4 regions of the Cellulosimicrobium sp. MI9406 genome follow, and region 1 is predicted to be linked to each of the others. Evidence: riboswitches for the same ligand, from Rfam matches in the RefSeq annotation. Region 1 holds a riboswitch; each other region holds the start of a gene.
The links. A riboswitch is a leader RNA that binds a small molecule or an ion and turns the genes downstream of it on or off. The one in region 1 is predicted to bind thiamine pyrophosphate.
Positions count from the first base shown of each region.

Region 2: another riboswitch for thiamine pyrophosphate. It lies ahead of thiD (bifunctional hydroxymethylpyrimidine kinase/phosphomethylpyrimidine kinase); the one in region 1 lies ahead of MT994_RS15240 (TenA family protein).
Region 3: another riboswitch for thiamine pyrophosphate. It lies ahead of MT994_RS00260 (thiamine ABC transporter substrate-binding protein); the one in region 1 lies ahead of MT994_RS15240 (TenA family protein).
Region 4: another riboswitch for thiamine pyrophosphate. It lies ahead of MT994_RS12755 (ECF transporter S component); the one in region 1 lies ahead of MT994_RS15240 (TenA family protein).

Region 1 covers NZ_JALIZI010000008.1:4,164-11,303, reverse strand. The annotation lists gene MT994_RS15265 (hypothetical protein) at 1-1,058, shown strand, start outside; gene MT994_RS15260 (NAD(P)/FAD-dependent oxidoreductase) at 1,250-2,740, shown strand; tRNA gene MT994_RS15255 (tRNA-Leu) at 2,893-2,969, shown strand; gene MT994_RS15250 (VOC family protein) at 3,012-3,407, opposite strand; gene MT994_RS15245 (VOC family protein) at 3,492-4,418, opposite strand; TPP riboswitch at 4,505-4,633, shown strand; gene MT994_RS15240 (TenA family protein) at 4,624-5,376, shown strand; gene MT994_RS15235 (helix-turn-helix transcriptional regulator) at 5,544-5,972, shown strand; gene MT994_RS15230 (DUF6882 domain-containing protein) at 6,040-7,029, shown strand; gene MT994_RS15225 (ATP-dependent Clp protease proteolytic subunit) at 7,060-7,140, opposite strand, start outside.
Region 2 covers NZ_JALIZI010000007.1:16,089-23,228, forward strand. The annotation lists gene MT994_RS13720 (quinone oxidoreductase) at 1-658, shown strand, start outside; gene MT994_RS13725 (hypothetical protein) at 655-936, shown strand; gene MT994_RS13730 (DUF4862 family protein) at 974-1,984, shown strand; gene thiD (bifunctional hydroxymethylpyrimidine kinase/phosphomethylpyrimidine kinase) at 2,046-3,017, opposite strand; TPP riboswitch at 3,011-3,105, opposite strand; gene MT994_RS13740 (hypothetical protein) at 3,183-3,407, shown strand; gene MT994_RS13745 (SDR family oxidoreductase) at 3,480-4,364, opposite strand; gene pheT (phenylalanine--tRNA ligase subunit beta) at 4,361-6,982, opposite strand; gene pheS (phenylalanine--tRNA ligase subunit alpha) at 6,982-7,140, opposite strand, start outside.
Region 3 covers NZ_JALIZI010000001.1:55,543-62,682, forward strand. The annotation lists gene MT994_RS00250 (ABC transporter ATP-binding protein) at 1-503, opposite strand, end outside; gene MT994_RS00255 (iron ABC transporter permease) at 500-2,212, opposite strand; gene MT994_RS00260 (thiamine ABC transporter substrate-binding protein) at 2,283-3,374, opposite strand; TPP riboswitch at 3,457-3,561, opposite strand; gene MT994_RS00265 (ABC transporter ATP-binding protein) at 3,871-4,641, shown strand; gene MT994_RS00270 (ABC transporter permease) at 4,638-7,140, shown strand, end outside.
Region 4 covers NZ_JALIZI010000006.1:155,932-163,071, reverse strand. The annotation lists gene MT994_RS12765 (Rv2578c family radical SAM protein) at 1-1,404, opposite strand, end outside; gene MT994_RS12760 (hypothetical protein) at 1,448-1,885, opposite strand; TPP riboswitch at 2,031-2,150, shown strand; gene MT994_RS12755 (ECF transporter S component) at 2,255-2,959, shown strand; gene MT994_RS12750 (ATP-binding cassette domain-containing protein) at 2,952-4,769, shown strand; gene MT994_RS12745 (energy-coupling factor transporter transmembrane component T) at 4,766-5,554, shown strand; gene MT994_RS12740 (M23 family metallopeptidase) at 5,572-6,240, opposite strand; gene hisS (histidine--tRNA ligase) at 6,269-7,140, opposite strand, start outside.

The DNA.
Region 1 (7,140 bases):
AGCTGCGCACCGCGGCCGGCCTGCCTCCCGTCGCCCCGGGCGCCGCGCGGGGCCCGCGCCCCGGGCTGCGCCGTCGGCTGGCCGGGCTCGGCGAGATGCTCGCGGCGGACTGGCGCGCGGGGTGGCAGCCCGTCACCTCGTCGCCGCAGTGGGCCTCGACGGCCGAGTTCCTGCGCGCCCTCACGCCCGCGTGGTGGGTCCTGCGCGGCTGGGTCGTGGCGACGCTCCTGCTCGCCCTGGTCGCGGGATACCAGGTGGCCGTGCTCCCGCCGGACCTGTCCGCGCGCGTCGTCGTGCTGATCGCGGTCGTCGTGAGCGTGCAGTGGGGCCGGGGCCGGTGGCTGCCCACCCGCGGGCTGCGGAAGGTCGGCCGTCCGCTGTCGGTCGCCGCGGCCGTCGCGGCCGTGCCCGCCGTCCTCGTCGCCGCCTCGGCGAGCGCGTCGAGCCCGTACGCGTGGGACCGCGGCTACGAGCAGGGCCGCAGCGACGCGAGCAGCGGCCTCGTGAGCAGCGTGTCGTTCGGGAGCGGGGACTCCCCGGGCACGGCGGGCGTGTGGGTCGACGGCGCGCAGGTGTCCAACCTCTTCGTCTACGACGCGGCGGGCGAGCCGCTCCGCGACGTCCAGGTCTTCGACGACCGCGGCCGCCAGGTCCGCACGATCACCGAGGAGGGTGCCTCCGGGGCGTGGGCGGTGCCCGACGTCGAGGGCACGTGGTACTTCCAGCCCGCCCTGGCGACGGACGGGCGCGAGCGATGGAACGTCTACCCGCTGCGCGCGGTCGCCGAGGAGGACGTCGAGTACCCCGAGGGCGACGGCCGCCCCGTCCCGGCGACGGGGACGCGCACGCGCGACATGCCGTGGCCGTTCCTCCAGGCACCGACCGCGGTGCCGTCGAGCGTGGGGACGGGGGAGACGTCGTCGGGCACGGGCGGGGCGAGCGACGCGCCGGCCGAGGGTGACCCGGCGCCGTCGCAGGAGGCCCCCGCGACCCCGCCCGCGGGCGGGGTGCCGCCCGCACCGACCGGCCCGACGCCCGTCGTCGGCGCGATCGGCTGACCGGCAGGCCCGGGGTGGTGCGCCGACGGCGGACGGCGGCGCACCACCCCGGTCCCGGGCCCTGCGGAATGTCGCCTCTGCCCGCGTGTGCCCGCCTCTGCCCCCGTCCGTCCGCGCGGCGTGGGGCGCGTCACGCCCGTCAGGCGGACGCTCCGGCTCGCCTGTGCCGCAACCGGTAATACTCTGGAACCATGCCTCAGAATGACCTGACCTCGGTCAGCCGTGCCCAGACCGCTTCGCCGCGGCCCCGCAAGGTGCCCCGCGTCGTCGTCCTCGGCGGCGGCTCCGTGGGTCTGTACGCCGCCCGCCGGCTGCGCAAGAAGCTCGGTCGCCGCGAGGCGGCGATCGTCGTCGTCGACCCGCGCCCGTACATGACGTACGCGCCGTTCCTCCCCGAGGCGGCCGCGGGCTCGATCGACGGCCGCGACGTCGTCGCGCCGCACCGCCGTGCGCTCAAGGGCGTCGACGTGCTCCAGGGCAAGGTCGTCGCGATCGACCACACGGACCGCCGCGTGACGATCCACCCGGAGGAGGGCGACGACTACTCGGTCACGTACGACCACCTGATCGTCGGCCTCGGCTCGGTGTCGCGCACGCTGCCCATCCCGGGCCTGGCGGAGAACGCGATCGGCTTCAAGAACGTGGAGGAGGCCATCGCGGTCCGCAACCACGTGCTCAACCGCATGGACGTCGCGTCGTCCACGTGGGACGAGAAGCTGCGTCGCCGCATGCTGACGTTCACGTTCGTCGGCGGCGGGTTCGCGGGCATCGAGGCGCTGGCCGAGATCGAGGACATGGCCCGCTACGCGACGCGCAACTACGCGACGATCGAGGAGAAGGACCTCCGCTTCGTCATGATCGAGGGCGCGGGCCGCATCCTGCCCGAGCTCAGCGAGCCCATGGCGCAGTACGCGCTCGACGAGCTGAAGAAGCGCGGCATCGAGTTCCACCTCAGCACGTTCCTGTCGTCGTGCGTGGACGGCCACGTCGTCACGTCGACCGGGGTCGAGTTCGACTCCGACACGATCGTGTGGACCGCGGGCGTCAAGGCGAACCCGGTCCTCAAGGAGTCGTCCGACCTCCCGGTCGACAAGCTGGGCCGCATCACGGTGCTGCCGACGCTCCAGGTCGCGGACGCCGACGGCAACGTCGTGCCGAACGCGTGGGCCGCGGGCGACTGCGCCGCCGTCCCGGACGTGCTGAACCCGGGCAAGTTCTGCCCGCCGAACGCGCAGCACGCCATCCGCGAGGCCACGCGCCTCGCCGACAACCTCGCGCTCGAGCTGCACAGCGAGCCGCCGGTCGAGTACCGCCACAAGAGCGTCGGTACGGTCGCGTCGCTCGGCCTGTACAAGGGCGTCGCGGAGCTGTTCGGCGTGTTCAAGCTCCGCGGGACGCTCGCGTGGCTCATGCACCGCAGCTACCACGTCATGGCGATGCCGACGGGGAACCGCAAGATCCGCATCTTCATCGGCTGGATCGGCCAGTTCCTCATGGGCCGCGAGCTCGTGTCGCTCGGCTCGCTGCACGACCCGCGCGCGGAGTTCCGCGCCGCGTCCGTCCCGCCCAAGAAGGACGGCGACCCGGTCAAGCAGACCGCGCAGGGCTCGGCGGCCGCGGCGGAGTCCGGTGCGGGCACCGTCGACGCCGACGACCGGACGCCGGCGGCGAAGGCCTCCTGAGGTCGCGGCCGGGCCCCGGCCCGGCCGTCGTGCCCGACGACGAGGGGCGAGCCGCGCGTGCGGCTCGCCCCTCGTCGCGTCCGGGTCCCGAGCGGGCGGCCGTCGTGCCGACGGGCCCGGGGAGCCCCGCGCGCGCGGTAGATTCGGCCCGCGCCCCCATGGCCCAACTGGCAGAGGCGGCCGGCTTAAACCCGGCGTGTTCCGGGTTCGAGTCCCGGTGGGGGCACCATGCCGACGGGCGGTCGGCTCCGAGGCGCCAGGCCTCCCCGGGCTAGGACAGCCCCGTCGGGCCCTCCGGCTCGGCCGGGGGAGCGGCCTCCTGGCCGAGGATCACGACGGTGCCGTCCGGGTCCTGTACGCGCGCGACGCGCTCGCCCCACGGCTGGTCCGCGGGCGGCTCCAGGACGGGCACGCCCGCGGCCGCGAGGTGCTCGACGGCGCGGTCGCAGTCGTCGACGTACACCCACAGCACGACGCGGGTGTCCGCCGGAGGCGGGTCGCCCTGCCCGAGCCCGAGCGGCGACCGGCCCACGCGCACGCTCACGTAGACGGGCGGGCCGTCGTCGGGGAACGCGTACTCGACCGTCCCGCGCAGCAGGTCGCGGTAGAAGCCGAGGGACCGGTCGAGGTCGGCCACGGTGAGGACGGGGAAGAGGCTGCGGAACACGGTCGCTCCTCGGTGCGCTCGGCGGGTCCTCCCATCGTGCGCCTCGTGCCCCGGGCGCGCGCTCCGTGCCCGGGGCGCCGCGCCTCAGCGCGCGAGCAGCTCCTCGGTCGTGGTACCCGGGACGGACAGCGTCACGCGCGTGCCCCACGGGTCGTGCACGACGACGGAGCGGCCGTCGTCCGCGTGCTCCAGCCCGCGGGCGCGGAGGCGCGCGACGAGCGCGTCGAGGTCCTCGCGGCCCGGCACCGTGACGGCGACGTCGCCGAGCCCGAGGCTCGCGGCGCGGGGCCCGGCGCCCGCGCTGTTCCACACGTTCATCGCGACGTGGTGGTGGTACCCGCCCGCGGACGCGAAGAGCGCCCCGCTGTACCCGGTGAGCGTCGCCTCGAAGCCGACGGCGTCGACGTAGAAGGCGTGGGCGGTCGCGACGTCGCCCACCTGGAGGTGCACGTGGCCGACGCGGCCCGCGAGCGAGGGGCCGGCGTCGAACGTCTCCTGGTCGAGGTGCGTGCGCAGGTAGGCGTTCGGGTCGAGGAACGTCGTCGTCATGAGGATCTGGCCGTGCTCGCGCACCCACGTCTCGCGGGGGCGGTCGGTGTAGAGCTCGACGCCGTTGCCCTCGGGGTCGGTGAAGTAGAACGCCTCGCTGACGAGGTGGTCGCTCGACCCGACGAAGGTGCCGCGGCGGTCCTGCGCGGCGCGGTAGACGGTCGCGGCGAGGCTCGGGCCGTCGTCGAACAGGAAGGCCGTGTGGAACAGGCCGGCCTGGCGCGGGTCGACGGGCGGCAGCCCGGGCGTGTGCACGAGGCGCAGCATGGGTGTGCGGCCGCGGCCCAGCACACGGTGCACCTCCGCGCCGCGCGACCGCTCCTCGAGCGGGGCGAGGGCGAACGCGCCCGTGTAGTACGAGGTCATGAGCTCGAGGTCGCCCACGCGCAGCGTGACGGCGTCCATGCTCGTGGACGGGGACAGGAGGCGGTCGGTCGGCGCGCCCGGCGTGCTCGTGGTCATGTCTCCTCCAACTTGTTGTCGCTACAACTATATTCCCACACCGTGGCGAGGGCTCCCGCACCGGCGCCGTCCTTGCTAGGGTCGGCGCGAACCACGCGGGGCGTCCCGCCCGGGCCACGGCCCGGGCCGAGGGACTGAGACGAGCGGTACGGCCGCCCGGACCCGTCGAACCTGATCTCGCTAGCACGAGCGGAGGAACGTGGGCATGACGACGCCTGCTGCCATCACCCTGAACCCTGTCCTCGCGGACGACCCGACCGCGCTCGTCCGGCAGGAGGAGACCGGCTTCACCGCCGATCTCGCCCGCCGGTACGCGGACCTCTTCGAGACGTTCTACGACCACCCCTTCCTGGCCGGGCTGCGCGACGGCTCCGTCGAGCCCGCCGCGGTCCGCCACTACGTGGGCCAGGACCACCAGTACCTCACGGCCTACCTGCGCTGCTACGGCCTCGGCATGGCCCTCGCGCCCGACCGGTCGTGGGCGGCCTACTTCCACGACAAGGCCGGCTTCCTCCTCGACGACGAGTCGCACGCGCACCACGCGATGTGCGACTTCCTCGGCGTGACGTACGAGGAGGCGCAGACGCACCGCCTCGCGCCGAGCGCGCAGGCCTACGTGGACCACATGACGGCGGCCGGCCGCGACTCGCTCGGCGTGCTGCTCGCCGCGCTGCTGCCGTGCCCGTGGACCTACATCTGGTCCGCGCGGCGCTTCTGGCTCGGCGAGCGCGAGACGATGCCCGGCGCCCTCGGCGACGACCACCCGCTCGCGGGCTGGTGGCAGTTCTACGCGGCCGAGCGTACCGAGGACGTCCTCACGGACCTGCGCGCACGCCTCGACGCGCTCGCCGCGGACGCGGGCGAGGCGGAGCGCGCGCGCATGGAGCGCGCGTTCGAGCTGAGCTGCCGCCACGAGATCCGCTTCTGGCAGATGGCCTGGTCGCTCGAGCGCTGGTGACCCGTCCGGCCGCGCGCGCGGCCGGCGTCGCGTCGTGCGCCCGGCCTTACGCCAGCAGCAGATACCCACCCGGGTGCCTCGGCACCCGGGTGGGCCGCGGGTAGCGTGAACGCATGGACGCGACGAGCGCGGTGCCGGGCACGCTGCCGGACGTGGTGCCGGACGGGGTGACGCCCAGCCCCCGCTCCCGGGCGGGCGGACGGGCGGAGCCCCTCCTGCGCCACGTCATCGGGGGGATCCTGCGGCGGGCGCGGCTCGCGCAGGGGCGCACGCTCGTCGACGTCGCGGCCGCCGCGCGCGTCTCCACCGCCTACCTGTCCGAGGTGGAGCGCGGGCGCAAGGAGGCGTCGTCCGAGGTCCTCGCCGCCGTGTGCGGCGCCCTCGGCCTGCGGCTCGTCGACCTCGTCGCCCGCACGGGCGAGGAGCTCCGGCCGCTCGCGCCCGTCCGCGTGCTGTCCTCCGCGCGAGAGCGCGGTGCTCTCTCCGCGCCACGGCACGTCGCCCCGGTGGGCGAGCCCGTGCGGGACCTCCCCGTCGCCGAGACGCTCCGACGTCCGACGGCGCGCGCCGGCGACGTCCTGCTCCTCGCGGCCTGAGCGGCGGTCCCGTCGCACCGCGTGTCGTGCGGGGGCCCGGCGCCGTGCGCGCCGCTACCGTCGGTCCATGACGGAGCCGCAGACCGCGCACGGCACGGCAGCCCAGGACGTCCCGGCCCTCCAGGACCTCGTCGACGACGCCGCGTTCCTCTCCCACGAGCACCAGCTCCACCTGACGGACCTCCACGGCGACGACGCATGGGCCGCCGACCTGACCACCGGGGTCTTCACCTTCACCGCGCCCGACGGCGGGACCGCGACGTGCCGCCTCCAGTTCCTCGGCACGGCCGCGCCCGGGCCGGGCACGTGGATGTGGGCGTGGCAGAACGTCAACGGCTTCCCCGACGCCGTGCTCACCGCCGCCGAGAGCACGCGCCGGACCGGGCTGCGCGAGGCCGCCGAGCCGGAGCTCCCGCTGGCCGACGACCTCGCCCACCGGCTCGCGCTCGCGGCCAAGGCCGTGACCGGCTCGTTCGCCCACTACAGCGCCCCCGTCGGCGGCGGCACGCGGGCGTGGTTCCTCCTGGACGACGCCGACCTCGCCCTGCCGGCACCGAGCGTGCCGCGCGTCGTGCGGACGCTGAGCGAAGGGCTGCTGTCCGTCACGGTCGTCGACCACCGGCGCGCCGTCGCGTCCTACGCGAGCGCACGTGGCCTGCCGGCCGTCGAGGACGGGACCGGCGCCGTCGTGCTGGACGTGCCCGACGGCACCGTGACCGTGCGGTTCGACGAGCGCGGACGGATCGCGGGCATCTCCGCGTCGTCCCGACGGACCGCCGCGCCCGAGGCCGCTGCGCCCGAGGCCGCCGCGCCCCTGGCCGCCGAGCCCGAGGCCGCAGCGGCGGAGCCCGAGGCCGCGGCGTCGGAGCCGGCCTCGGCAGACCCTGCCGCCTCGGCGCCGACGGCGCCCGCGCTCACCGTCCCGGAGCCGCCGGCGGAGGAGCCGACCGCGCCCGAGCCTGCGGCCGCGGCGCCGGACCCGGCCGTGCCCGAGCCGTCGCCCGCGGAGACGACCCCCGAGCCGCGCCGCCGGTCGTGGTTCCGACGACGCGGCTGACGACGCCCGGGTCACCCCCGCGGTCGGGCGTCACGCCGCCGCGGCGAGCTTGCGCGAGGTGACGACGGCGTCCGCGACGCCGTACTCCACGGCCTGGCGCGCGGTGAGCAC
Region 2 (7,140 bases), on a different contig from region 1:
GTCGTACCCCGTGCGTCCGGGCGACCGTGTGCTCGTGCACGCGGGCGCGGGCGGCGTCGGGCTGCTCCTGACCCAGATGCTCGTGGCGCGGGGCGCGCACGTGATCTCCACGGTCTCGACCCCCGAGAAGGCGGAGCTGTCCCGCGGCGCGGGCGCCGAGCACGCGATCCAGTACACGGCGTTCGCCGACCTCACCGCCGAGCTGCCCGAGGTCGTGCGCGGGCTCACGGGCGGCGAGGGCGTCGCGGCGGTGTACGACTCGGTCGGCAAGGACACGTTCGACGCGTCGCTCGCGTCGCTGCGCCGCCGCGGCACGCTCGTCCTCTACGGCGGCTCCTCCGGGCAGGTCCCGCCGTTCGACCCGCAGCGCCTCAACGCGGGCGGCTCGCTCTTCCTCACGCGGCCCAAGCTCGCCGACCACACGGCGACGCGCGCCGAGCTCGTCGAGCGCGCGACCGAGGTGCTCGGCGCCGTCGCGGGCGGCACGCTGCACGTGCGCGTCGGCGCGACGTTCCCGCTCGCCGACGCCGCCGACGCCCACCGCGCGCTCGAGGGACGGGCGACCACCGGCAAGGTGCTGCTCCGTCCCGCCGGGGCGGACGACGCTCGCGCCACCACGACCGGGACCACGACCGGCACGACGACCGGGACCGCGTGAGCTGGGACTGGGTGCCGCCGCGCCCGGGCGAGGAGGACGGCTCCGACGGCGGCCCTTCCCCCGCGCTGCGCCGCACCGTGACCGTGCTCGCCGTGCTGCTCACCGCGGTGTTCGTCGTCTACTACGTGACCGTGGCGGTGCGCCAGCAGGCCGACGCGTGCGTCGCCGACCGGCCGGCGGGCGTCGCGGTGCAGGACGTCGAGGCACGGTGGCGCTGGGTGCCGCCGGGCTACGCGTGCGAGTACGCCACCGCCGACCAGGACGTCGCCCGCGCCTGACCCGCCCGGCATCCCCCACCACCACCGACGAGGACCGATGACCGACCTGCACGACCGCCCCCTGACCCTGCTCGGCGCCTATGCCCTCGCCGGCGTCCCCGACCCGGGCGGCTGGTACGCCGCCCTCGACGAGGACGGCCTCGACGGCCTCGAGCACCCCGTCGACCCGGACGACGCGGACGCGCTCGCGACGACCGCGGCCGCGCTGCCGCCGCACTGGGCGCTGCTGCCGACGACGGTCGCCGCGACGGCCCGCCGCGCCGCGGCCGACCGCTCCTACGGCCTCGCGTCCGACGACGAGGAGGGTCGGCGCGAGGCGGTCGACGGCGTCGCGCGCGTCCTCGCGGCCATGACCCGGCTCGCCGAGGCGGAGGGTCGACGGCGCGTCGTCGCGGTCGAGCTCCAGTCCGCGCCCGGTCCCGGCCGCGGCTCCGGCGCGGCGCTCGCGCGCAGCCTCACCGAGCTGGCCGCCGTCGCGCCCGCCGGGCTGCCGCTCGTGGTGGAGCACTGCGACGCGCCCCGCCCGTGGGGCGTCGCGGAGAAGGGCTTCCTCGCGCTCGACGACGAGATCGCGGCCGTCGCGCGCGCGGCCCGGGACACCGGCCACCCCCTGCACGTCGGGCTCAACTGGGGCCGGTCCGCCATCGAGGGGCGCAGCGCCGCGACGCCCGTCGAGCACGCGCGGGCGGCCGCCGGCGCAGGCCTCCTCGCGAGCGCGATGCTCTCCGGTGCCGCCGGCCGGCCCGGCCGGTGGGGTGCGCCGTGGGCGGACGCGCACGTGCCGCCCCACGGCCCGGACCCCGCGCTCCCCGGCCCGGACGAGTCGATGCTCGGCCCGGCCGAGGTGCGCGAGTTCCTCGCCGCGGCCGGGCCGGTCCCGCTCGTCGGCGCCAAGGTGACGACGCGGCCCGCGGACGCCCCGCCCGCGCAGCGCCTCGCCGTCGCGCGCGCGACGCTCGCCGTGCTCCGCGACGCGCTGGCCGACCTCGACACCGACCGCGGAGTCGGCCCCACGGCCGACCACGCAGCGAGCCGCCCCACGGCCTGAGCGCGCCCCGCGGGCCGGGGTCAGGCACGTCGCAGCCCGGGCTCGGCCGGTCGACCCGGGCTCAGCCCCGCCGCACGGGCGCCGAGCGGTGCAGGTGGTCCACGGGCCCCCGGCCCGTCCCCACCCGCAGCGCGGCGCCGGCGCGCAGCGCGCCCGTGAGCCACTCCTTCGCCTCGCGGGTCGCTTCCTCCCAGCTCGCGCGCTGCGGTCGCAGCGCCGCGAGCGCCGCCGAGAGCGAGCACCCCGTGCCGTGGGTGTGGGGCGTGTCGATGCGCTCGGCGTCGAACGTCGTGACGGTGGGCGCCCCCGGCGCGCGGCCCGTCGTCGGCCCGGGCGCGGGGACGACGAGCGCGTCGGGCGACGTGCGTCCGCTGAGGTGACCGCCCTTGAGCAGCACGACGGCGTCGCTCGCGGTCGCGTACTGCGTCGCCTGGCGCAGGGCGTCGTCCCACGTCGTCGCGGGCTCCTGCCCGCCGAGGACGCCGAGCTCGGGCAGGTTCGGCGTGACGACGTCGGCGCGCGCCGCGAGGTCGCGCACGGCCTGCTCCGCACCCGCGTCGAGCAGGCGGTGGCCGGACGTCGCGACCATCACCGGGTCCAGGACGACCCAGGGCCGCGGAGCACCCGCGGCGGCGCGCGCCGCGGCGAGGTCGTCGAGCCACTCCCCGACGGCGCGGGCGTTCGCCTCGTCCGCGACCATGCCGATCTTCACGGCGTCGACCTCGACGTCGTCGGACACGGCGTCGAGCTGCGCGCGCAGGAACGCCGGCCCGGGGACGTGCACCGACCGTACGCCGTGGGTGTTCTGCGCGACGAGCGCCGTGGTGACGGCCATGCCGTAGGCGCCGTGCGCGCAGAACGCCTTGAGGTCGGCCTGGATCCCGGCGCCGCCGGTCGGGTCGGTCCCCGCGACGGAGAGGACGCGGGGGCGGGACGGTGCCGGGTCGGGCCGACGGCCCGGGTCGGGCCGGCGGTCACGGTCCGCGGGAGCGGAGGCCGGGTCGGAGGTGTGCCGAGGCAGGGCGAGCGTCATCGCGCGGACATCCCTTCGCTGGTACGAGCCAGATCAGGTTCGACGGGTCTCATCTCAGCCCCGGTGCGGGGCACCCCGTGTCGCGGGCCATGCTACGCGGCGACCCGTGCGCTTTTCACCCGCCCCGACGCGTGAGACGACGCGCGTGCGCGCGTCTTTCCGGGTATGACGCAGCACGTCGCCCCCGCGACCCGCCCCTTCCTGCCGGACGCGCCCGTCCCGGTCCAGGTGCCCGCCCTCTGCACGACGTACGACCGCGACGGCCGGCGGGTCGTGCTCACGGGCGTCGTCACGCACGACGCGGGCGGCCTCGTGGCGTTCGAGTACGAGCACCCCGAGCGGGGCCTGTGGCACGTGTGGGTCGACCGGGACGCGTGCGTCCCGCTGTGACCCGGTGCCCGGACGCACGGACGCCGCCCGACCGGGGGGTCGGGCGGCGTCGGCCGTGCGGGGCGCGTGCGCTCAGCGGGCGGGGAGCTCCCCCGGCATCGGGTCGTCGGAGCCCCAGCGCGTGACGCGCAGCCGACGGCCGTCGGGACCGGGCAGCGCGACGCCCGCGCGGGCGGCCTCCTGGGCGGCCGCGCGGAGCGACCCGGGCGAGTCGTGCGTCACGCGCACGAACGACCCCGAGAACGCGTCGAGCTCGCCGCGGGCGATCGCGACGACCATCTCGACCGTGCGCTCGACGGGCGTCCACTCCGTGCGGCCCTCGTGCATGACCATGGACGCCGTCATGTCGGTCTGCACGACGCCCGGCGACACCTCGAAGGTCCGCAGCCCGAGCGCGTGGCCCGAGCGGTGGAGGTTCGCCCCGAGACGCAGGAGCGCCGTCTTGCTCGCGTTGTACGCGCTCGCGCCCTCCATGTCGTGCGAGCCCGCGCCGCTGTTGAGGTCGACGACGCGGCCGCCGCCGCGCGCGAGCATCCCGGGGACGACGGCGCGCGCGAGCAGGAACGGCCCGCGCACGTTGGTCTCCAGGACGGCCCACCACTCGTCGGGGTCCGCCTCCCAGAGCGGCACCTCGGCGTCGACCCGGCCCGCGTTGTTGACGAGCAGGTCCACGCTCCCGAGCGTGGCCTCGGCCTCGCGGACGGCCGCGGCCACCGCCGCCGCGTCGGTCACGTCCGCCGTGACGACGACGGCCCGGCCCGCGCCGTCGAGCGCGGCGATCTCGTCGGCCACCCCGGCGAGCCGGCCCGCGTCGCGTGCGAGGAGCGCGACGTCGAGACCGGACGCGGCGAGCCCGACGGCGACCGCGCGGCCGATGCCGCGCGACGCCCCGGTGACGAGCGCGGTGCGCGCGGGCGCCACGTCCGGCGTCGCGCCCTGCCTCGGTGCGCCGCTCATGCGCGCAGCTCCGCCCCGACGCGCTCGCGCGCGGCGGCCACGGCGCCCTCCCGGACCCGCGCGACGTCGTCGGCGGTGAGGGTGCGGTCCGCGGCGCGCAGCCGCAGCGAGAACGCGAGCGACTTGCGCCCGGCGCCCACCTGCTCGCCCGTGAAGACGTCGAACAGCACGACCTCCTCCGCGAGCTCGCCGGCGCCCTCGACGACCGCGGCGCGCAGCGCCTCGGCCGGCACGTCGGCGGCGACGACGAACGCGAGGTCCTCCTTCGCCGCCGGGAACCCGGAGACCGGGGTCGCCTGGACGGGCTCGTCGGACGCACCCGCGACGAGCGCCGACAGGTCGAGCTCGAACGCCACGGAGCGGGCGGGCAGGCCGACGTTCTCGAGCACCTTGGGGTGCAGCTCGCCCGCGTGCCCGACGACCGTCCCGTCGGCGAGCTCGAGGCGCGCGCAGCGGCCCGGGTGGAACGGGGCCCGCGCGGTGTCGGCGACCACGCGCACGGCGTCGTCCCCCCGCAGACCGGCGCGGTCCGCGACCAGGCGCGCCGCGTCGAGCGCGTCCGTCCAGTCCGCCGGCCGGCCGGAGCCCCACCAGCCCGCCCGCTCGCGACGACCGACCAGGACGCCCGCGACGTGGCGCGGCTGCGCCGGGAGCGCGGCCTCGATCGCGGCGAGGTCGTCGTCGGAGGGACGCACCCCGCCGGGCAGCGACGGCGCGGCCGGGGCGCCCGGGCGCGGGTGCGTCACGAGGCCGACCTCGAACACGGCGACGTCCCCGAGCCCGCGGCCCACGTTGCGGCGCGTGGTCTCCAGGAGCGTGCTCAGCACGTCCGTGCGCATCAGGGGGCGGTCGTCGGCCAGCGGGTTGAGCAGGCGCAGCGCCCGGCGGCGCTCGTCGTCCGCGGGGATCCGCAGCGCGTCGAGCTCGCCCTCGCCGACGAACGGGTAGCTCAGCGTCTCGACGAACCCGTGCTCGGCGAGCGCGCGGGCGACCGACCGGCGCACGCGCTGCTCGCGCGTGAGCCCGCGGCCGCCGGGCGCCGAGGGGAGCACCGACGGGATCTCGTCGTACCCGACGAGGCGCGCGACCTCCTCGACCAGCTCGGCCGGCTCGGTGAGGTCGGGGCGCCACGACGGCGGGGTCACGACGACGACGCCCGTCGCGGCGGCGTCGTCCGCGTCGACCGCGCACCCGATCGCCCCGAGCGTCCCGACGACCTGCTCGAGCGTGTACGGCACGCCGACGAGACGCTCGGCCTCGCCGACGGGCAGGTGGATCGGGGTGGGCGCGGTCACGCGGTCGAGGTCGCTGACGGCCGGGTCGGCGGTCCCGCCGCCCAGCTCGACGAGCAGGTCGACGACGCGCTGCGCCGCGACCGCGGGCAGCAGCGGGTCCACGCCGCGCTCGAACCGCTTCGCGGCCTCGCTCGACAGCTTGTGGCGGCGCGACGTGCGCGCGACCGTCACGGGGTCGAAGTGGGCGGCCTCGACGAGCACCGCCGTCGTCTCCGGCCCGACCTCCGAGGAGGCACCGCCCATGACGCCGGCGAGACCCAGCACGCGCGCGCCGCGTGCACCGTCGGGGCTGTCGGTGATGAGCAGGTCCTCCGGGTCGAGCGCGCGGTCCACGTCGTCGAGCGTCGTGAGCCGCTCGCCCGGGGCGGCGCGCCGCACCACGACGGGGGCCGCGACCTTCTCGAGGTCGTACGCGTGCAGCGGCTGCCCGAGGTCGAGCATGACGTAGTTCGTCACGTCGACCGCGAGCGAGATGGGCCGCATGCCCGACGCCGTGAGGCGGCGCTGCATCCACGCGGGCGTCTGCGCCGCGGGGTCGAGCCCGCGCACGACGCGCGTGACGAACCGGTCGCACCCGACGACGCCGTGGACCGGAGCCGCGTCGTCGACCTCGACGGGGAAGCCGTCGGGCGTCGCCGCGGGCGGGGGCGTGGGCAGGGAGCCGGGCAGGCCCGGGTCCGTGAAGCGCGCGCCCGTCGAGTGCGAGAACTCGCGCGCGACACCGCGGTAGGAGAACGCGTACCCGCGGTCGGGCGTCACGTTGATCTCGAGCACCTCGTCGCCGAGCCCGAGCAGCGCGACCGCGTCCTGCCCCGGGGTGAGGTCCTCGGCCGCGTACCCGAGCCGCGGCAGCACGATGATGCCGTCGTGGTCCTCGCCGAGGCCGAGCTCGCGCTGCGAGCAGATCATGCCGTCGGACACGTGCCCGTACGTCTTGCGGCTCGCGATGGGGAACGGACCGGGCAGGACGGAGCCCGGCAGCGCGACGACGACGAGGTCGCCCGGCGCGAAGTTGTGCGCGCCGCACACGATCCCGCGCGCTCCACCCGCCGGCACGTCGGCCGGCTCGACGCCCTTGATCTCGGCGGCGTTGTGCTCCGGCCCGACGTCGACCAGGCACCAGTTGATCGTCTTGCCGTTCTTCTGCGGCTCGGGCGTCATCTCCAGGACGCGCCCGACGACGAGGGGACCCGTCACGGCCGCGCCGTGGATCGCCTCCTCCTCCAGGCCGACGCGGACGAGGTCGGCGGCGAGCCGCTCGGCGGTGAGCCCCGCGGGCAGCTCGACGTGGTCGCCCAGCCAGTCGATGGCGACGTACGGCATCAGATCTCCGTTCCGAACTGGGCGGAGAAGCGCACGTCGCCCTCCACCATGTCGTGCATGTCCGCGATCCCGTGGCGCAGCATGAGCGTGCGCTCGATGCCCATGCCGAACGCGAAGCCCGAGTACTCGTCGGGGTCGACCCCGACGGAGCGCAGCAC
Region 3 (7,140 bases), on a different contig from region 1:
GTCGCGACCGCGCGCCGCTCGTACCCGGCGAGCCCGACGACGTCGAGCAGCTCGGCCACGCGCGCGTCGCGCTCGGCGCGCGGCAGCCCCGCGATCCCGTAGGCGACGTTGCCCGCGACGTCACGGTGCGGGAAGAGCTGGCCCTCCTGGAACATGAGCCCGAACCCGCGGCGGTGCACGGGGACGCCCGTGAGGTCGCGGCCGTCCCACGCCACGGATCCCGCGGCGACCGGCTCGAGCCCCGCGACGGCGCGCAGCAGGCTCGACTTGCCGCAGCCGCTCGGCCCGAGCAGGGCGAGCACCTCGCCAGGCGCGACGTCGATCGTGACGCCCGCGACCGCCGTCGTGCCGGGGTCCGTGCGCGCTCCCCCGGCGCCGCGCCCGCCGTACCGCACGACGACGTCGCGCACCGCGAGCCCGGCGGCCTCCCCGGTGCCGGGGCCGGGGCGCGACGGCTCCGGCGCGCCCGCGCGCGCGGGGGCGGGGTCGGTCTGCACCATCAGAACTCTCCTCCGGGTCGGTCGCCGCGCAACCGCTCGGCGAGCAGCATCACGGTCGCGGTGAGCAGCGCGAGCACGACGCTCGCCGCGAGCGCCATGCCGTAGTTCTCGGCGCCCGGGCGCCCGATGAGCCGGAAGATCACGACCGGCAGGGTCGCGCTGTCCGGACGGGCGAGGAACGACGTCGCGCCGAACTCCCCGAGCGAGACGGCGAAGGCGAACCCGACGGCGAGGCCGAGCGAGCGCGCGGCGATCGGGCCGTCGACCGTGCGGAACACGCGTCCCGGCGCGGCGCCGAGGGTCGCGGCGGCCTCACGCAGGCGCGGGTCGATGGCGCGCAGCGTCGGCAGGACCGTGCGCACGACGAGCGGGGTCGCGACGACCGCCTGCGCGATCGGCACGAGGAGCCCCGACGTGCGCAGGTCGACGTCGAGGCCGAGCGGCCGGTCGAGCGTGACGAGGAAGCCGAAGCCGACCGTCACCGCGGAGACCCCGAGCGGGAGCATGAACACCGAGTCGAGCACCGAGATCGCGCGCCGCCCGCCGCGCGAGCGCGGGCGCCGGGACACGACGAGCGCCACGAGGCCCCCGATCACGACGGCGAGCACGGTCGCGAGCGCGGCGGTGCGCAGCGAGTTGCCCGCCGCCTCCCACACGGTGACGGACAGCGCGTTGCGCCCGCCCGTGGTGCCGAGGTTCGCGTAGTTGTCGAGGCCCCAGCCGCCGCCCGGGACGCGGAACGAACGCACGACGAGCGTGCCGAGCGGCAGCCCGACGAGCACGACCACCACGGCCGCGGTGAGCGCCGCGGGCGCGAGGTCGCCCGTCGGGCGGCCGTCGCGCCACAGGCGCAGCGGGTGGGCGGACGACGCCGACGACGACAGGTTGAGGGCGCGCTCGCGCCGGGCCCGCGTGCGGTTCGCGACCGTGAGCGCCGCCGCGACGACCACGAGCTGCACGACCGACAGCACCGCCGCGGTGCGCAGGTCGAGGAACTGCGTGGTCTGGATCCAGATCTCCGTCTCGATCGTCCCGTAGCGGATGCCGCCGAGCACGAGCACGACGCCGAACGCCGTCGCGCAGAAGAGGAAGACGATCGACGCGGCGCTCGCGATCGCGGGCGTGAGCGCCGGGAGCGTCACGGTGCGGAACGCGCGCCACGGCGTCGCGCCGAGGGCGCGCGCCGCCTGCTCGGCGCGCGGGTCGAGGTGCTCCCAGAGGCCGCCGACCGTGCGCACCACCACGGAGTAGTTGAAGAACACGAGCGCGACGACGATCGCGGCGAACGTCTCGTCGAGCCGCAGGAACCCGAGCGGGCCGCCCTGCACGAGCAACGACCGGAACGCGACGCCGACGACGACGGTCGGGAGCACGAACGGCACCGTGACGAGCGCGCGCACGACCCGGCGCCCGGGGAACCGGCACCGGTACAGCACGTACGCGCCGGGCACGCCGAGCAGCAGCGACAGCGCCGTGCCGAGCACGGCCTGCCAGAGCGTGAGGCCGACGATCCGCCACGTGCGGGGCTCGGAGAAGACCTCCGCGAACCCCGAGAGGTCGAGGCCGCCGTCGTCCCCGACGAACCCGCGCGCCACGAGCGTGACGACCGGCCACGCGAAGAACACCCCGAGGAACGCGAGCGGCACCGCCGCCGCCAGACCCCACAGCACCCCGCGCCCGACGCCGCCCCGCCAGACCTCCCGACCCCTCACCACGGCTCTCCCCCGCGCGACCACGGCTCTCCCTCGCGAGGTAGAGCCGTGGTCGCTCGGGGACCGGGGGTCAGTCGACGACCGTCGCCGTCCATGCCTTGATCCACTCGTCGCGGTGCGCCGCGACGTCGGCGGGCGCGACCTCGAAGGGTTCGTCGGCGAGCGGCGCGAACTCGGCCCAGCCGTCGGGCAGCGTGACGGAGTCGTCGGCGGGGTACATGTACATCTGGTCGGCGACGTCGGCCTGGAACGTCTCGCTCACGAGGAAGTCGAGGAGCTGCTGCGCGCCCTCGGGGTTCTTCGCGTTCGCGAGCACGCCCGCGTACTCGACCTGGCGGAAGCACGTGTCGAGCAGCGCGCCCGTGGTCGACGCGGAGCCGTCCTCGGTGAGCGTGAACGCGGGCGACGTCGAGTACGACAGCACGAGCGGGCGCGGCCCCGCGCCCTCCGAGCCGGAGAAGTCGACGTAGTACGCGTCGGACCAGCCGTCGACGACCTTCACGCCGTTGGCGCGCAGGTCCGCCCAGTAGTCCTCCCAGCCGTCCTCGCCGAACGCCCCGACGGTCGCGAGGAGGAACGCGAGGCCCGGCGACGACGTCGCGGGGTTGGTCACGACGAGGAGGTCCCGGTACTCCGGCTTCGCCAGGTCCTCGAGCGTCACGGGCTCGGGGATCCCCGCGTCCGCGAACCACGCGTGGTCCACGTTGACGCACACGTCCCCGAGGTCGACGGCGGTGAGCTCGCCGCCGTCCCCGACCGCGTACGACGCGGCGGACTCCGAGACGTCGGCGGGCGTGTACGGCTCGAGGACGCCCTCGTCGATCGCGCGCGACGCGAAGGTGTTGTCGATCCCGAACACGATGTCGCCGAGGGGCGAGTCCTTCGTGAGGATCAGCTGGTTGACCAGCGCGCCGCCGTCGCCGGGCGCGACCTGCTCGACGGTGAGCCCGCTCTCCTCCTCGAACGCGGCGAGCACGTCGTCGCTCACCGCGAAGGAGTCGTGGGTCACCAGGGTGACCGTGCCCCCGCTGCCCGACGACGCGTCGTCGCCCCCGGCGCCGTCACCCCCCGAGCAGGCCGCGAGGGCGAGGAGCGCGAGCGTCGCGCCCACGCCGGTCGCGAGGGCCCGGCCGCGGCGGGCGACGGTGGTCGTGTGCTGCATGTGTCCTCCCTGGACGTTCAGGAGGGGTCCACCGGCCCGACCAGCCGTGCGCCGGGTGGGCGCGACGGACCGCGCGAGCAGGTGATCGAGAATCCCGACTTCCTCCACCGGTGCTAACCGGATCAGGTTCGAGGGTCTGCGGTGGTCCGCACTCTCAGCTCCTCCAGGAGCTCCCCTGTCGTTCACCGCGAGCCTACACCGGCCCCTCACCCGGAGAGTCCCCTGAGAGAACCCTGAGCGCCGGCGCCCGCGGACCAGGGACGGTTCGGGGCCTGTCCCCGATGCCGCGGGCACGCGCGCCGCGGGAGGGTCGGTACGGCCGCCGGGAGCCCCGGCGGCCACCACAGGACGACGCCGCCCGGCGAGCCACGACGCTCCCGCGCAGCGGCACGACGAGAGGACGGACGAGGACGTGACGACGACAGGCGCGGCACGGCGGAGCACCCCGCACGAGGTCCCGCCCGCTGAGGGCGCTGAGGGCGCTGCGCGACCCGCGATCGCGACCGCGCGCGGGCTGGTGAAGACGTACGGGCGCGGCGAGGCCGCGGTGCGTGCGCTCGACGGCGTGGACGTCGACCTCGAGCGGGGGCGCCTGACCGCGATCATGGGCCCGTCCGGCTCGGGCAAGTCGACACTCATGCACTGCCTCGCGGGGCTCGACTCCCCCACGGCGGGGACCGTCGTCGTCGACGGCGAGACGGTCTCCGCGATGAGCGAGCGGCGCCTGACGCGCCTGCGGCGCACGCGCCTGGGGTTCGTCTTCCAGTCGTTCAACCTCGTGCCGACGCTCACGGCGGAGGAGAACATCGTCCTGCCGCTCGCGATCGCCCGGCGGCCCGTCGACCGGGAGTGGTTCGACCGCGTCGTCGACGCCGTGGGCCTGCGCCCCCGGCTGGGGCACCGGCCCGCCGAGCTGTCGGGCGGGCAGCAGCAGCGGGTCGCGTGCGCGCGGGCGCTGGTGTCGCGGCCCGCGATCGTGCTCGCGGACGAGCCGACGGGGAACCTCGACTCGCGCGCCGCCGCGGAGGTCCTGGGCTTCCTGCGCGCGTCCGTGGACGACCTCGGTCAGTCCGTCGCGATGGTCACGCACGACCCGACCGCCGCGTCGTACGCCCACCGGGTGCTCTTCCTCGCGGACGGCCGCCTCGTGACCGAGCTCCACGACCCCACGCCGCAGGCGGTCCTCGACACGCTGGGCTCCCTCACCCCCGCCGGGCCGTCCCCGGCGCACGCCACCCCGGCAGCGACGACGGCGGCCGCCCGATGATGGGCCGGATCGCGCTGCGCGGCGTGCGCGCGCACGGCGCGCAGCTCGTCCTCTCGGTCCTCGCCGTGACGATCGGCGTCGCGTTCGTGACCGGCACGTTCGCGCTGCGCGCGATGCTCGCGACCACGTTCGACGGCATCGTCGCCTCGTCGGTCCAGGCGGACGCGTACGTGCGCGGCGCGTCGTCGGCCGGGGACGCGCTGATGTCGACGTCGGCCCAGGTCGGCGGTGCGCGCAGCCTCGTCCCGGCGGACCTGGCGCGCGACCTCGGCGCGCGCGACGACGTCGCGCTCGCGCTCCCGGAGGTGAGCGGTCCCGCGGTGCTCGTGGGCGCGGACGGGACCGCGGTCCTCGGCAGCCAGGCGCCGAGCATCGGCGTCGCCTACGACCCCCGCGACCCCGGCCCGCAGGTGGTCGACGGCCGCGCACCCCGCGACGGCAACGAGGTCGCGCTCGAGTCGGCGACGCTCGCGGCGTCGGGCCTCGCGGTGGGCGGCACGACCGACGTCGTGCTCGGCGACGCCGTGCGGCCCGTGCGCGTGGTCGGCGAGGTCTCGCTGTCCGCGCCGATGGCGGGCGCGACGATCGTCCTGCTCGACGCCGGGACCGCCGCCGCGACGTACGCGCCCGACGGCCTCGTCCCGTCGGTCGCGCTGTACGCGGCCGACGGTGTCTCCCCCGAGGCGCTGCGCGACGCCGTCGCGACCGCGCTCCCGGCGGGCGCCGAGGCGCTGACGGGGGCGGAGCTGCGCGCCGAGACGAGCGAGGCGATCACCGACCAGCTCGGGTTCGTGTCGACGTTCCTGCTGGTGTTCGCGGCGCTCGCGCTGTTCGTCGGCACGTTCATCATCACCACCACGTTCTCGATGCACGTCCGACGCCGCACCCGCGAGCTCGCGCTCCTGCGCGCGGTGGGCGCGTCGCCCGCGCAGGTGTTCGGCTCCGTGGTGGGGCAGGCGGCGGTCGTCGGGGCGGTCGGCGCGCTGCTCGGCGTCGGGGCCGGGTTCGGCCTCGCGGAGCTCGCCCGCAGCGGGTTCGGCGCCGTCGGCATGGAGCTCTCCGGCACGCTGCCCGTCACGACCACGGGGGTCGTCGTCCCGCTCGTGGTCGGCGTCGTCGTGTCGGTGCTCGCCGCTGCCCTGCCCGCCCGGCACGCCGCGCTCGTGCGCCCGGTGGAGGCGATGCGCGCCGACGTCGTCCGGCCCGCCGGGACGGGGCGGGCCCGTGCCGCCGCCGGGACCCTCGCGCTGCTCGCGGGCGTGGGGCTCGTCGTCGCGGCGGCCGTGGTCGGCAGCGGGGGCGCGCCCCTCCTCGGCCTGGGCGCGGCCGGCGTCGTCGCGGGCGTGCTCCTCCTCGCCCCGCTCGCGGTCGGCCCGGTGCTGACCGTCCTCGCCGCGCCGTTCGTCGCGCTGGTCCGCCCGCTCGGCGGTCTCGCGCGCGGCAACGTCACGCGCCAGCCGCGGCGGACCGCGGCGACCGCGGGCGCGCTCGTCGTCGGGATGGCGCTCGTCTCGACGACGTCCGTCCTCGCGCTGTCCACCCGCGTCTCCGTGCAGGACATCGTCGACCAGGAGACCGCGGCCGACCTCGTCGTCCGCTCGGCGATGCCGTACCTCCCCGACGGGGTCGCGGGCGACGTCCGCGCCGTGCCCGGCGTCGCGGCCGTCGACGTCACGACGTACGGGCAGGTCGTCGTCGACGGCGAGCCGCAGCTCGTCGTCGGGTTCCCCGCCGAGGGCTTCGGGCGCTCCGTGCGCACGACCGCGACCGAGGGCGACCTCGCCGCGTACGCGCGGGGCGAGGCCGCCGTCATGGCGGACGCGCTCGACGAGCACGGCTGGGCCCTGGGCGACGTCCTGACGCTCGCCGACCCGGCACGGCCCGACCTCCCGGCCCGGGAGGTGCGCATCGGCGCGGTGGTCGACTCGCACGCGTTCTCCGTCGACCTGCTCCTGCCGCCCGACGTGGCGGCCGCGGTCGGCGCGACGACGACGGAGATGCTGTTCCTCGACACCGAGCCCGGCGCGGACCTCGCGGCCGTCCGCGCCGGGGTGACCGACGCCGTCGCGCCGTACGTCGTGGCGTCCGTGCTCGACGCCGACGAGTTCGCCGCGGACGTCGCCGGCCAGGTCGAGTCGGTCCTCGCGATCGTCTACGCCCTGCTGGGGCTCTCCGTCCTCGTCGCCGTGCTGGGCATCGTCAACACGCTCGCGCTGTCCGTCGCGGAGCGGACGCGCGAGATCGGGCTGCTGCGGGCCGTCGGGCTCGGGCGGGCCCAGCTCGCGACGACGATCGTCATCGAGTCCGTGCTCGTCGCGGTGTTCGGCACGGCCGTCGGGCTCGCCGTGGGGACCGGCCTCGCCGCCGCGCTCCCGTCGGTGCTCGCGGACCAGGGTTTCACGACCCTCGCCGTGCCGTGGACCCAGCTCGGCGCCATGCTCGTGCTCGCGGGCGTCGTGGGCGTCGTCGCCGCGGTGTGGCCCGCGGTGCGCGCCGCGC
Region 4 (7,140 bases), on a different contig from region 1:
CTCGAGCATCGGCCGCACCCGGTCCCACAGCCAGGACCGGTACGCCGTCGAGGCGTACGTGCCGCGGGCGTACACGCGCTCGTACCCGGGGACGAGGCGCGGGTGCTCGCGCGCGAGCCAGCCCATGTACCACTCGCGCGTGCCGGGCTTGAGGTGCAGGGGCAGCACCGTGACGCCGGTCGCGCCCGCGTCCTTGACGGCGTCGAGCAGCTCGGTGAGCGCGCGGGTCGAGTCGGTGAGCCACGGCAGCACGGGAGCGACCATGACGCCGCACGGCAGACCGGCCTCCCGGACCGTGCGGACGAGGTCGAGCCGCGCGCGCGGCGAGGGCGTGCCGGGCTCGACGCTCGCCTGGAGCTCGGGGTCCAGGAGCGCGAGGGACACGCCGATCCCGACCTCGACGCGCGAGGCTGCGTCGACGAGCAGCGGCAGGTCGCGGCGCAGGAGCGTGCCCTTGGTCAGCACGGACAGCGGCGTGCCCGACCCGGCGAGCGCGTCGATGATGCCGGGCATGAGGCGGTAGCGACCCTCGGCGCGCTGGTACGGGTCGGTGTTGGTGCCGAGCGCGACGGCCTCGCGCGCCCAGGACGGGCGGGCGAGCTCGGCGCGCAGCACGTCGTCGACGTTGACCTTGACCACGACCTCCCGGTCGAAGTCCTCGCCCGCGTCGAGGTCGAGGTACTGGTGCGTGGGGCGGGCGAAGCAGTTGTGGCTCACGACCCCCGCGGCGACGAAGTCGCGCGTGCCGGTCGTGATGTCGACCAGCTCCGTCGTCTCCCCCGGCCCGTCGAGTGCTTCCAGGGAGTCGACGCGCAGCGCCTCGCCGCCGGTGACGTCCTGGCCGTCGAGGACGGGCCGCCCGTCCGCGAGCGCCGCGGCGCCCGGCCCGACGAGCACGTCGCCGAGCGCCAGGCGGGCACGGTGCCCGGCACCGCCGACGACGTGGCGCCACCCGCGCTCGGTGAGGAACCGGTGGTCGCCGCTCGCCACGAGGCGCGTGCCGTCGGCGAGGGTCACGCGGTAGGCGCGCTTGCGGGTGGTCCAGCGGTCGAGCACCCGGGTGCGCACGTAGCGCCGGTACGCGCCGTGCGGGGCGGTGCCGACGATCTCGTCGCCGACACGCAGCTCGCCGATCGGCCGTTGCGTGCCGTCGGCCAGCAGCACCGGGGTGGCGGGCGCGAGGCAGTAGGAGCACGCGTGGCTGCACCCGCGGTACGGGTTGACGGTCCACCGGAACGGCATGCGCGACATCGCCGGCACCTTGGACAGCGCGCTCTTGGCCGTGACCTCGTGGAACGTGATGCCCGCGAACTCGGGCGTGCGCACGCTGCGGACGAGGCCGACCCGCTCCAGCCCGGGGAGCGCGCCGTCGTCCGCGCCGAGCGCCTGTCCGTCCCACCGCATCGCGCTATTCGAACAAACGTTCGAACGCGCTGTCAAGGGCGGGTCATTCGTCGGCGGACCACGCCTTGAGCAGCGCCAGGTTCCCGAGGGGGATGTGGTGGCCGATGCGCGGATGGTCCAGCGCGACACCGACGACCCCGGCCGCGCCGAAGGACGCGACGTAGTCGATCGCCGCCGGCACGGGTACCCCGAGCAACGGCACGGCGCCTGTCTCGTCGTCCGCCAGACCGAGCGCCCGGGCCGCCTCGTCCGCGCGCGCGGCGCTGCTGTAGAGGCAGATCATGGGCCCCTGGTCCGCAGCGACGGCGTACGGACGCGGCTGGTCCTCGGACCCCCGCGCGATGAAGAACCACGTGCCGAGGCGCACCGTCTGCCGCCACAGCGCGATCTGGGCCGACGTGTCGCCCGCGGGCGCGCTCCGCACGGCCTCGTCGAGGCGGTCCAGCTCGGCGACCGCGGCGGGGTCGTTGTCTCGGGTCATGCGCACTGCCTCGTTCCTCGTGGTCGGAGCCCGTACCCGGGTCCGCGCGGGCGCCTCGTCGCCGTCACCTTCTCACGGCGGCCGGGCGTCCCGGTGGGTGAGACGCCGGGATTGTCCGGCGGCCGTCCAGGCCCTAGGGTCGGGCCGAACGCCCCCGGGGAGCGCACGAGCGCTGAGAGTGCAGGCCGGACACCCGTCCCCCCTGCAGACCCGTGGAACCTGATCTGGTTCGTACCAGCGAAGGGAGCAGGGCCGACGTCACCGTCCCCTGCGCGCTCGTGCCCGCGCCCCGCGCGTGCCGTCCGCGCGGGGGCGGCGGTGGCGCGCCGTCGTGCACCCCTCGCCCCGGGGCCCGACGGAGGGAAGCGCATGACCGAGCCCCGCACCACGCCGCCCCGGGCGACCCCGCCCACCGCCACGCCCGACGACCGACCCGACGGCGTGGGTCCCACGCCCGCCCCTCGGGACCGCGCCGTCGCCACTCCCCCGAGCCGTGCCCGACGCCGCGGCCTCACCCTCCACGAGACCGTCCTCGTCGCCGTGCTGGGGGTCGTGTTCGGGTTCGTCTACTGGGCGTTCGTGCAGCTCTGGGCCCCGCTCCAGCTCGCCATGGGACCGCTCGCGGACCTCGCCGCCAACGTGCTCGCGGGCGCGTGGATCGTCGTCGGCCCGCTCGCGACGTACATCGTGCGCAAGCCGGGCGTCGGCATCCTCACCGAGACGCTCGCGGCGCTCGTCGAGGTGGTCTTCCTCGCGTCGCCCGCCGGCCCGCTGCTCGTCCTCGTGGGGCTCGTCCAGGGCATGGGCGCCGAGATCCCCTTCGCCCTCACCCGGTACCGCCGCTACCGCTGGTGGGTCTTCGTCGCGTCGGGAGTGAGCGCGGCGCTCGTCACGTACGCGTTCAACGCGGTCCGCTTCGGCTGGCTCGGGCAGGACTACGCGATGCTCCGGCTCGGCGTGCAGGTCGTCTCGTGCGTCGTGCTGTGCGGGATCGCGGCGCGCCTCCTCGGCGACGCCCTCGCCCGCACCGGCGCGCTCGACGCCTTCGCGATCGGGGCCGACCGCCGTGGCTGAGGCACCGACCGCCGCACCGGACGTCACGCCGGACGCCGTGCCCGGCGACGTGCCCTGCGACGTGCCCGACGCCGTCGCCGCCGCCGGTCTGACCGTCACCGTGGGCCACGACGGCACGCGCGTGCTCGACGACCTCACGCTCACCGTCCCCGCGGGCACCGGGCTGCTCGTGCTCGGCCCCTCGGGCTGCGGGAAGTCCACGCTGCTGCGTGCGCTCGTCGGCGTCGTGCCTCACACGCTCCCGGGGTCGGTCACGGGCGACCTGCGCGTGACGGGCGTCGACCCGCGCGACACGACCCCGGCGGCGCTCGCCGCGCGCGTCGGCCTCGTCCAGCAGCGGCCGGGCGACCAGCTCTGTCTCGCCCGCGTCGACGACGAGCTGCGGTTCGCGCTCGAGAACCGGGCGGCGGACCCGCGCACGATGGACGCCCGCGCCGCCACCGCGCTCGCCGCCGTCGGTGCGGACCACCTGCACGACCGGCCGACCCACGCGCTGTCGGGGGGCGAGGCGCAGCGCGTCGCCCTCGCGGCGGCGCTCGTCGCCGACCCCGAGCTCGTGGTCCTCGACGAGCCGACGGCGTTCCTCGACCCGGCGGCGGCGCACGAGGTCGGGACGCTCGTGGGCGGGCTCGTCCGGGCGCCCGGACGGGACGCGCCCGACACCCCCGGCCGGTCGGTCGTGCTCGTCGAGCACCGCCTCGACGACGTCGGGACACTCCCGGCCGCGACGCTCGTGCTCGACGACACCGGTCGCGTCGTCGCGCACGGCCCCACGACCGCCGTCCTGCGCGCGCACGCCGCCACGCTCGCCGCGCTCGGGTGCTGGCTGCCGCTCGACATCCGGCTGGAGCGCGCCGGAGCCCCGGGCCCGCTCGGCGCACCCGCGACCGACGCCTGGCTCGTCAACCTCGGGCGCACCGCCGACCCCCGCACCGTCGACCCCCGCGCCGCGGACGCCGGCCCGGTCGCCCTGCGTGCCCGACGCCTCGCGGTGCACCGTGCCGCGGCAGGCCACCGGCGGCGCGGGCGGGACGAGACGCCGGTGGTGCGCGACGTCGACCTCGACGTGCACGCGGGTGAGGTGCTCGCGGTGGTGGGGCCGAACGGCGGCGGCAAGTCGACCCTCCTGCGCGGGCTGGCGGGACTCGAACGGACCACGGGCGAGGTCACGACGGCGCCCGGTGCGCCCGTCGCGATGGTGTTCCAGGACCCGGAGCACCAGCTCCTCGCGCGCACGGTCCGCGACGAGGTCGCCTGGTCGGCCCGGCTCGCGCGGCTCGACGGCGTCGACGGACGCGTCGCGCGCACCCTGGACGCGTTCGCCCTCGCGCACCTCGCCGACGCGAACCCGTACCGGCTCTCCGGCGGCGAGCAGCGGCGCCTTTCCCTCGCGACGGCGACGGTGCTCGACCCGCCCGTCCTCCTCGCCGACGAGCCCACGTCGGGGCTCGACCGCGCCCAGGCGGACGCCGTCGCCCACGCGCTGCGCGAGCGCGCCGACGCGGGCGGCGCGGTGGTCGTCGTCACGCACGACCTCGCGCTCGTCGCGGCCCTCGCCGACCGTGTCGCCGTCGTCGTCGGCGGCCGGCTCGTGGCGCTGGGGCCGCCCGCCACCGTGCTGGCCGACGACGCGCTGTGCCGGCGCGCCCGCCTGCGCCGTCCTCCCCTGCTCGCGTGGTGGGCCCGCACGGGCCGCCGCCACGGGGTGGACCCGGGCGCGCTCGTCCGGGCGCTCGACGCCACCGTCGGCGCCGTCGCAGCCGACCCCGCAGAGACCGCGCCCGCAGCCCTCGCGGAGGTCGCCCCGTGACCGCTCCGCACAGCACGCCCCTCGGGCGCTGGAACCCGACGGTCAAGCTCGCGACCGTCCTCGTCGTGTCGACGGGTGCGCTGCTCGTCACCGACCCGTACACCCCCGCGATCGGGTGGGTGCTCACGGTCGCGGCGCTGCTGGTCGCGGGACGCGTCCCCGTGCGCACGCTCGCCCTGGCGCACGTGCCCTTCCTCGTGTTCGCGACGAGCCTGCTGGTCGTCAACGTCGCCACCCGGCCCGGCGGCGACCCGGTCGACCTGGGCCCGGTCACCGTCGGCTCCGACGGCCTGACGATCGGCGCCGGGCTCGCCGTGCGCACGCTGCTCGTCGGCGCCCTCTCGCTCACGGTCGCGGTGACGACCGACCCGGTGCACCTCATGACGAGCCTCCACCAGCACGGGCGGCTGCCCCTGACGTGGACGTACGCGGTGCTCGCGGCCCACCGGCTGCTCGTCGAGCTGCCCGACGCCTGGCACACGATCCGCTGCGCGCAGGCCGTGCGCGACCCGCGGCGGCGGCCCGGCACGCTCCCCCGGTCCCCCCGCGCGCTCGGGACCGCCGCGTTCGCCCTCCTCGTCGGCGCCGTGCGCCGGTCCGAGCGCCTGACCGTGGCGCTCGAGTCGCGCGGCCTGGGCTCCGGTCCACGCACCACGGCGCGGCCCGTCCCGCTCGGCGTGCCCGACGTCGTCGCCGCGGTCGCCGTGCTCGCCGTCGCCGCGGCGGTGGTCGTCGTCGGGGTCCGTGCGGGCTGGGTCACGGGGCTGGGCGCGCTCACGGCGTGAGGCTTGCCGGACCGCGGTCACGCAGGCTCGACGACCGCGCCCTCCGCCGGGACGCCGAGGTCCACGACGCGCGACGAGCCGTCGCGGGACCGCTCGCGGAAGCCCCGGAAGACGAGCGGCAGCCCGCGGGCGGCGAGCGCGTCCGGCGCGTCCATGGCCTGCACGTGCACGTGCGGCTGCGTCGAGTTCCCCGAGCTCCCGCACCGGCCCATCTCGTCACCCGCCGCGACGCGTCGGCCCGGCTCGACGGCCACGGACCCGGCGCGCAGGTGCGCGAGGACGACGTACGTGCCGGCCGGGTCCAGGGCGAGCACCACGTGGTTGCCCGCGAGCGCCGCGGCACCGCCGCGCGCCCGCGCCGCCTGCGTGAGCGCGTAGCCGAGCAGCGCGGTGGGCGACCGGCGGGCCTCGTGGTCGGGCTCGCCGTCGTGCACCGTGACGACGGTGCCCGCCGCCGGAGCGAGCACGGGCCGCCCGAACGCGACGAATCGTTCGGGCGGCTCGGTACCCAGCGCCGTGCGCCAGTCGCGCACGGCGGCGGTGCGCCGACCTCGGACGGCGACGAAGTCGATCGCGTACGTCGTCGCGAAGAGGTCGGTGCCGTGGCTCGGCACGCGGCGCGCCGGGCTGTTGCGCACGAGCCACGTCCCCTGGAAGGGCAGGGCGAGCTCGACCGGTCGCGTCACGGCGCCCTCCACTCCCCGGTGCGGCGGGTCAGCCCTCCGCGGGCACGACGCGCGGGAAGCGGTCCTCGGCGGGCGGCTCCCACGTCGCCGCGTCGGCGTCTACCTGCTCCCCCGAGCGGATGTCCTTCACCTGGTCGGGCGAGCGCGTGCCGTCGTCCTCGACGCGCCCGGGGAACCAGACGAACGGGATGCCGCGCCGGTCGGCGTAGCGGATCTGCTTGCCGAACTTCGCGGCGGCGGGCGCGACCTCGACCGGCACCCCGCGGGCGCGCAGCGCGTGCGCCACCGCGTCGGAGGCGTCGCGCGTCTCCTCGCTCGTGACGGCCACGACGACGGCGCTCGGCACCGCGCGCGTCGCGCGCACGAGGCCGGCGGAGAGCAGGCGCGACACGAGCCGGGACACGCCGATCGACAGCCCGACGCCGGGGTAGGTGTTCGCGCCGTCGGACGCGAGGGTGTCGTAGCGACCCCCCGAGCAGATCGAGCCGAGCTGCTCGTGGCCCACGAGCACGGTCTCGTAGACGGATCCCGTGTAGTAGTCGAGGCCGCGCGCGATCTTGAGGTCGGCGACGACGACGCCCGGGGCACGCACGCTCGCGGCCTCGATCAGCGCGCCGAGCTCGCCGAGCCCGGTCTCCAGCAGCTCGCTCTCCACGCCGTGCTCGGCCGCGAGCGCCCGCACGCGGTCGACCACGCCGGAGTCGCTCCCGCTGATGCTCGCGAGCGCGAGGCACGCCTGCGCCTGCTCGGGCGTCGTGCCGGCCTCGGACTCGAGCAGCGCGGCGACCTTCTCGGGGCCGACCTTGTCGAGCTTGTCGATCTGGCGCAGGACGTCGTCGACCGCGTCGATGCCGAGCCCGCGGTAGAACCCCTCGGCGACCCGGCGGTTGTTCACGAGGA